3 regions of the Siminovitchia sediminis genome follow, and region 1 is predicted to be linked to each of the others. Evidence: riboswitches for the same ligand, from Rfam matches in the RefSeq annotation. Region 1 holds a riboswitch; each other region holds the start of a gene.
What was found. A riboswitch is a leader RNA that binds a small molecule or an ion and turns the genes downstream of it on or off. The one in region 1 is predicted to bind S-adenosylmethionine.

Region 1 (2,271 bases):
AGGCTTATACATGTACACTTCCGCTCCGGCCGGCGGAAGTTTCTCAAAAATTTTTTTTCACTTTTAGAAACAAATACAAAGGGATGAATCCGAAAAATCCCGGTTCCATCCCTTTTAAAGTGCTTCACGCGTCGAAGCTATTTTACCTTATAAAGCGGCTGAGAGCAGTGATTTTTGAATGCTTATTTTTTCTATTAAAGCATCCAGCTGTTGTTCTATACGGAGCAACAGCTCCTCATCCATAATGGGAATTTGTGCATCCCTGTCAATTTGACTATCCAGAAAATAGACACCTTTTAAACTTTCTCCTTTTAATGTCGCAATTAAAGGCTTCAATGTATACTCAATGGCTAACAGATGCGCAGGGGTTCCTCCCGTCATTACAGGAAGGACAGGCGTGTTCTCCAGCACGTCTTGCGGAAGAAGGTCAAGCAGTGCTTTTAATACTCCCGAATATGCTGCCTTATATACAGGAGATCCGATGATGACTCCCCGGGCATTTTCAATGAGTGATGAGATCCTTTGAATGGCTGGACTGTCAAACTTTGCTTCGAACAAGTCTGTTGGCGGAACATCCCTGACAGAAAGGTGAGTAACTGTGAATTGTTTTTGTTCAAGTAAACTCCCTAAGTACTTCAATATTTTTTCTGATCGGGAATGTTCAGATGGACTCCCGGATAATATAACAATTTCACTCATGATTCTACCCCCTCCTTCTCTTCATATTTATCAATCGCTTGTCCTGATAACAAGGAAACTTCATAACTTACATATGAGATATTTAGCCTGTGCTTCCTCCTCAGCATATCCGACTATGGAAACAATGGTAAATATCGTATGGATTCAAAACTTTGCGCAAATCCCATTACTTCATATAAGCTTGTAAGGCATTCACACCATGTGCGAAGGCAGAACCGGCTTTTAAAGCTACAGCAACAAAAATAGCCTCTGTCACTTCTTCAAGTGTTGCGCCCGCTTTTTTCGCTCCATTGACATGTATATCAATGCAATATGGACATCCTGTCACATGCGCAACGGCTACAGCAATTATTTCTTTCTCTTTTACGGTCAATTCTCCAGCCTTCAATGCCTGTTGATCAAAGTCGATGAATGCTGAGAAGTTTTCTCCGCTTAAACGGGCAAATTCTTTGATTCGGTTAAAATAAGAGGCCTTATATAGCTCCTCATCCCCTTCTCCATCAAATGCATTCAATGCATTCACACCATGTGCGAAGGCGGAACCAGCCTTTAAGGCGGTGGCGACAAATATGGCTTCTGCCACTTCTTCTTTATTGGCCCCCGCTTTTTTAACATCATTTACATGAATTTCAATGCAGTACGGACACCCGGTAACATGGGCCACTGCAACAGCGATCAATTCTTTTATTTTTACTGATAGCTTTCCTTCGGCCAGTGCCTTGTTGTTAAAATCCATAAAAGAGGAAAAAGCTTCGGGAGCATAGTCCTTTAACTCACCTAATCTGTGAATATTTGATTTTCTATATAGACCTTCTTCAGTTATTTTTGTCATTTGTGATTCCTCCAATTTTTATAAAATTCCTACTAACACGAGAAATTAACTTGGTTTAACGGCTTTAGGATGAATGGGTACTTCCTCTGGCTGCTCTTAATGATGGTAATAAATAAACCCCCTTCCAAGAAAGGAAGAGGGTTTATATATTCACGCTCTTCCTCATCTTTCAAGCCGGATGGCTTGCTGGAATTGGCACCTTATTACTATTTAGTAATGGTTGCCGCAGGATCGTCGGACCAGATTCCTCCCCTGACTCTCGATAAGGAAATACATATTGAAGTTTTATTGAATATCTTTACCATAACTTGAGCGGTGTGTTCTGTCAAGTATGTTCTTTTTCAATGAAAAAACATCTTCTTTTTATATACGCTTTGTATGCTGCCGCGATATGGCTCTCTGGGTTCCGATGAGGAGTTCTTCGAAGTACTCAGGAAAACATTCCAGCCGACTCACCCGCCTGATTTAAATTGAACTTTACCGGATTACCTTGGAATCACTCGATGAAAGGTTGAAGGCATTCTTAGAGTCGTAAAGTGTGATTACTCGGACTTCAGCTTTTTTCTCCCATGACCCCATTATTTTATAATTTCTCCATCCAACCGGGACGTCTGCTGTTTTAATTTTACGTTATAATCAAAGCAGTACATTCAAAGAAGGTATGTTTATGACCGAGGGCAATGGTTCATTTTATTATTATCATCCCTTTTCTGATTTTCGCAATCGTGTTGTCAAAAGGA
Region 2 (2,271 bases), on a different contig from region 1:
CCAAGACGCTGCATTTTGCGGGCCAAACGGTAGCTCGGTCTTGCTTCTTTTCCACTTAATCCTACAATGGCCAGTGTTTTTTGGCGGCTGACTTCCTCTCCATTCTCCACCACTCGTTCCGTTGCAGAGTTCAAAGCCCAACGGATCACACCTTCATCATTAATTACAAGAGGTTGCTCTTCTTGAGCAGCAATACCAGTTGCTTTTGCCAATGCCTGGTCGAGATCGTTTTGAATATCGCGGAGAGATTCGATTCCAACTGACAAACGGACAAGCGACTCCGTTACGCCTGCTTCTTCCAATTGCTCTTTGGTGAGCTGTTGGTGTGTTGTAGATGCCGGGTGAATGATCAGCGATTTCGCATCTCCGACATTTGCCACATGTGACCACAATGAAATGTTGTTGATCAATTTTTTCCCGGCCTCTTTACCGCCTTTGATGCCAAAAACGATGATCGATCCAAAACCATTGTTGAAGATCTTTTTCGCCAAATGATGAGATAGGTGACTTTCAAGCCCTGGGTAGTTGACCCATTCCACCGCCGGGTGATTTTCCAGATATTCCGCAAGCTTAACCGCATTTTCGTTATGGCGCTCTACGCGTAAGTGCAAAGTTTCCAGCCCTTGTATCAATTGAAACGCATTTTGCGGGCTCAAGGCTGCTCCGAAATCACGAAGCAATTGAACACGTACCTTTGTGATGAACGCCAATGTTCCGAAGTCCACTGCGTACCGAATCCCGTTATAGCTCGGATCTGGCTCTGTAAACTCAGGAAACTTTTCAGTATTCCAGTTAAAGCGGCCTCCGTCGATGATGACGCCTCCGATGGATGTTCCGTGCCCTCCGATCCACTTTGTTGCGGAGTGGACGACAATATCGGCTCCGAGTTGGATCGGTTTGCACACATGCGGTGTTGCAAAAGTATTATCAATAATGAGCGGAACACCTGCCTCATGAGCAATATCTGCAACAGCTTCAACGTCAAGTACTTGCAAGCCTGGATTTCCGATGATTTCACCATAAACGGCTTTTGTTTTATCCGTAATAGCGGCTTTGAAGTTTTCCGGGTTGGTTGGATCCACGAATTTTACGTTGATTCCATAGCGCGGAAGGGTGACAGCGAATAAGTTGTATGTACCTCCGTAAAGATTTGCACCCGCAACAATCTCATCGCCGGCGCTTGCCAGACTAAGTATGGATAAAGTGATGGCTGACATTCCGGAGGAAGTGGCGACTGCCGCTACGCCATCTTCGAGTAAGGCCATCCTCTTTTCAAATACATCCACTGTCGGATTTCCGATACGGGAATAAATGTTTCCTGGTTCATCTAAAGCAAATAGCCGTTCAGCATGCTCTGTATCATGAAAAACAAAAGAAGTTGTCTGGTAGATCGGAACCGCTCTTGATCCGGTAGTCGGATCTGGAGCCTGCCCTCCGTGTAATGCCAATGTTTCCAAGTCATATGATGCATTTTTTGTTGCTGTTGTCATGTTCATTTCCCCCATTCTGATAAATAAAAAAGCCCTCTTCATAAGAAGAGAGCCTGTTTTTAAAGTCCATTCTCTTCTTATCTTTCAGGAGTTGCCTCCTGCAGGAATTAGCACCTTATTAAGCCTGTATTGAGCTTAATGGTTGCCGGGCATCATCGGGCCAGTCCCTCCGCCACTCTGGATAAGAAATCATTATTTAATTTTTTAAAGCAAAAAAACTCTCACGAAAGATGAGAGGTTTGTCGTATATTCCTCTTATCTTTCCGAGCTATCAGCTCAGCTGGATTTAGCACCTTTTAAGCTTATGCTTAAGGCTGCCGGGTTTCATCAGGCCAGTTCCTTCCACCACTCTTGATAAGAATTGTATTAAATTGGTTTTTCCAAATCGTTATTAGCAGTCTAGCACGCGGATTTTTCCTTGTCAAACGTTTTTTAAAAATATTATTTTATAGAGATAGATGGAATGCTTATTTGTTCGTATTTCTGAATAGGTTCCAAGCAGACGAGTGATCCAGAAAGACATTGGAGTGCTAATTACCACCGTGCACTACACTTGGTATTAAGAGAAATTTATGACCATGTTGACAGAAGAAAAAATTTGTTTGATCATTTCCCAAAAAACTTTTTGACAAAATTCGACGATATTTTTAAAAATAGGCAAATCGACATGATTTTATATAAAAAATCACCTTTTCCCGTATCAATCGACATCCTTCCGCTTTTTACAAAAAAATTTTCTCCAATAAACAACATTATGTAAAAATACGATAATATCTACATG
Region 3 (2,271 bases), on a different contig from region 1:
TATTTCAGACGAAATCGGCTGGTTGACTGAACCCCAATCGATTTTATTTGTGACAGAAGGTTCATCCACAATAAATTTATCTTTGGGGGAGCGGCCTGTATATTTTCCCGTTGCGGCACGAACGGCACCAGAAGTTGTCAAGACTCCCTCTTCGCGGTTCAAAACCTTTTCAACAAGTTGTGGAACTGAAAGCTGTATATGAACGTTCTGTCCATTCAATAATTGCTTTAATTCGCTTTTGATGCCTACTGAACTCATATGTTTACCCTTCCTTTGTATTAAAATTTGCAAATTGTACACTTGAGAATTAGTATAACACATTTAATTGAATAGTCTATACTATTTTTGAATATTTCTTGAACTTGTATAAACAGATTTCCAGGGAACATTATATGGATATATTGCCATGTTGGATTTAAGGGTAAGCGGTTCACATACCATTACAGCTTCTTACTATTATTAACGTACCCGGTTGACATTGATTTATTATTTGAGTTATGATTTTGAGTTGAACGGATACTCTTATTCTGAGATGGTGGAGGAAACAGGTCCTTTGAAGCCCGGCAACCTGCTGTCCGCTTAAAAATGCAGACAGAAAGGTGCTTACCTGTTGCAAGGCTGACGGCCTTGGGCGATAAGAGTGAAAGGCTCGGAACACATCAACTTAACCTTTCCTCGTTTTAGGTCAAGGAAAGGTTTTTTCATTAAAGGATAAGACAAAATAAAAATTCGGGGAAAAGGTTCGATCTAGCTTCAGGCGCCATCGGCAAGAGAGATCACAAACTGTTTTCCCCCTGTGGCTGTATAGCTGCCTCATGGGAACGCTCTGTGCTTTTGGCCGTTGAGCGTGCGCCTAGCGCTTTTCTTATTAATCGTAACCATTTTATCAGGATGTGCTTCTATCAAGGACAGAGTACCGTTGTGGATCTATACTGAACATAACATATTAAAGGAGGAGCTTTGATGTCCCAAAATCGGCATTTATTTACATCAGAGTCTGTTACAGAAGGACATCCAGATAAAATTTGCGACCAAATATCTGACGCGATATTGGATGCCATACTTGCTGAAGATCCTAATGCACGTGTTGCCTGTGAAACTTCCGTTACAACAGGACTCGTTCTTGTAGCCGGAGAGATCACGACCACGACTTACGTTGATATTCCCAAAATTGTCAGAGAAACCATTAAAGATATTGGCTACACTCGGGCAAAATATGGTTTTGATGCGGAAACCTGTGCAGTCATCACTTCGATTGACGAGCAGTCACCGGATATTGCTGCAGGCGTTGATATAGCGCTGGAAGCAAGGGAGGGATCCATGAGCGATAAAGAAATTGAGGCGATTGGTGCAGGAGACCAAGGTCTTATGTTTGGTTTTGCTTGTAATGAGACCGAAGAGCTCATGCCGCTTCCCATCTCTCTTTCCCATAATCTGTCCAGAAGGCTTGCTCAAGTCCGCAAAGAGTCTATTCTTCCTTATTTGCGTCCCGATGGAAAAACACAGGTTACAGTCGAATATGATGAAAACCAACAGCCGATAAGGATTGACACGATCGTGCTTTCTACACAGCATCATCCTGAAATAGACCTGGAACAGATCCAGAGAGATATTAAAGAACATGTGATCAAACCTGTAGTTCCCAAAGAGCTTTTGGATGATCAAACTAAATACTTTATTAATCCATCTGGACGATTTGTCATCGGCGGTCCAAAAAGTGACGCCGGCTTGACAGGAAGAAAAATTATCGTAGACACATACGGCGGTTATGCGCGGCATGGGGGAGGAGCTTTTTCTGGAAAAGACCCGACAAAGGTAGACCGCTCGGCTGCATATGCAGCAAGGTATGTGGCTAAAAATATTGTAGCCGCTGGTCTCGCTGATAAGTGTGAGGTGCAGCTGGCTTATGCCATCGGCGTCGCGCAGCCTGTATCCATTTCTGTTGATACGTTCGGCACAGGAAAGGTCTCAGAGGAGGTACTGGTTAAAGCGATCAGAGAAAACTTTGATCTGCGTCCTGCCGGAATCATTCTCATGCTCGATCTGCGCAAGCCGCTGTACAAACAGACAGCAGCGTATGGTCATTTCGGCCGTACAGATATTGATTTGCCATGGGAAAGAACAGATAAGGCGGAAGCGCTGCTTCAATCTGCAACAAATGAAAAATAAGAAAGGATGGCGGGGAATGCATGGGCATCTCCGCCTTTTTCCCGTTGTGAAAGAAATAAAATATTTGTTGCAATATACCTGCCAAACTTCAACAAATAATGA

Region 2: linked by a shared signal. The riboswitch ahead of ACFSCZ_RS07365 (PLP-dependent aspartate aminotransferase family protein) and the one ahead of ACFSCZ_RS19290 (carboxymuconolactone decarboxylase family protein) in region 1 are both predicted to bind S-adenosylmethionine.
Region 3: linked by a shared signal. The riboswitch ahead of metK (methionine adenosyltransferase) and the one ahead of ACFSCZ_RS19290 (carboxymuconolactone decarboxylase family protein) in region 1 are both predicted to bind S-adenosylmethionine.

Annotation. Positions count from the first base shown of each region.
Region 1 covers NZ_JBHUEO010000121.1:31,994-34,264, reverse strand. Annotated here, with positions in the region: gene ssuE (NADPH-dependent FMN reductase) at 148-699, opposite strand; gene ACFSCZ_RS19290 (carboxymuconolactone decarboxylase family protein) at 866-1,531, opposite strand; SAM riboswitch class I at 1,691-1,800, opposite strand; gene ACFSCZ_RS19285 (DUF3784 domain-containing protein) at 2,212-2,271, shown strand, end outside.
Region 2 covers NZ_JBHUEO010000015.1:42,245-44,515, forward strand. Annotated here, with positions in the region: gene ACFSCZ_RS07365 (PLP-dependent aspartate aminotransferase family protein) at 1-1,490, opposite strand, end outside; SAM riboswitch class I at 1,565-1,678, opposite strand; SAM riboswitch class I at 1,743-1,851, opposite strand.
Region 3 covers NZ_JBHUEO010000019.1:42,474-44,744, forward strand. Annotated here, with positions in the region: gene pckA (phosphoenolpyruvate carboxykinase (ATP)) at 1-258, opposite strand, end outside; SAM riboswitch class I at 520-641, shown strand; gene metK (methionine adenosyltransferase) at 964-2,169, shown strand.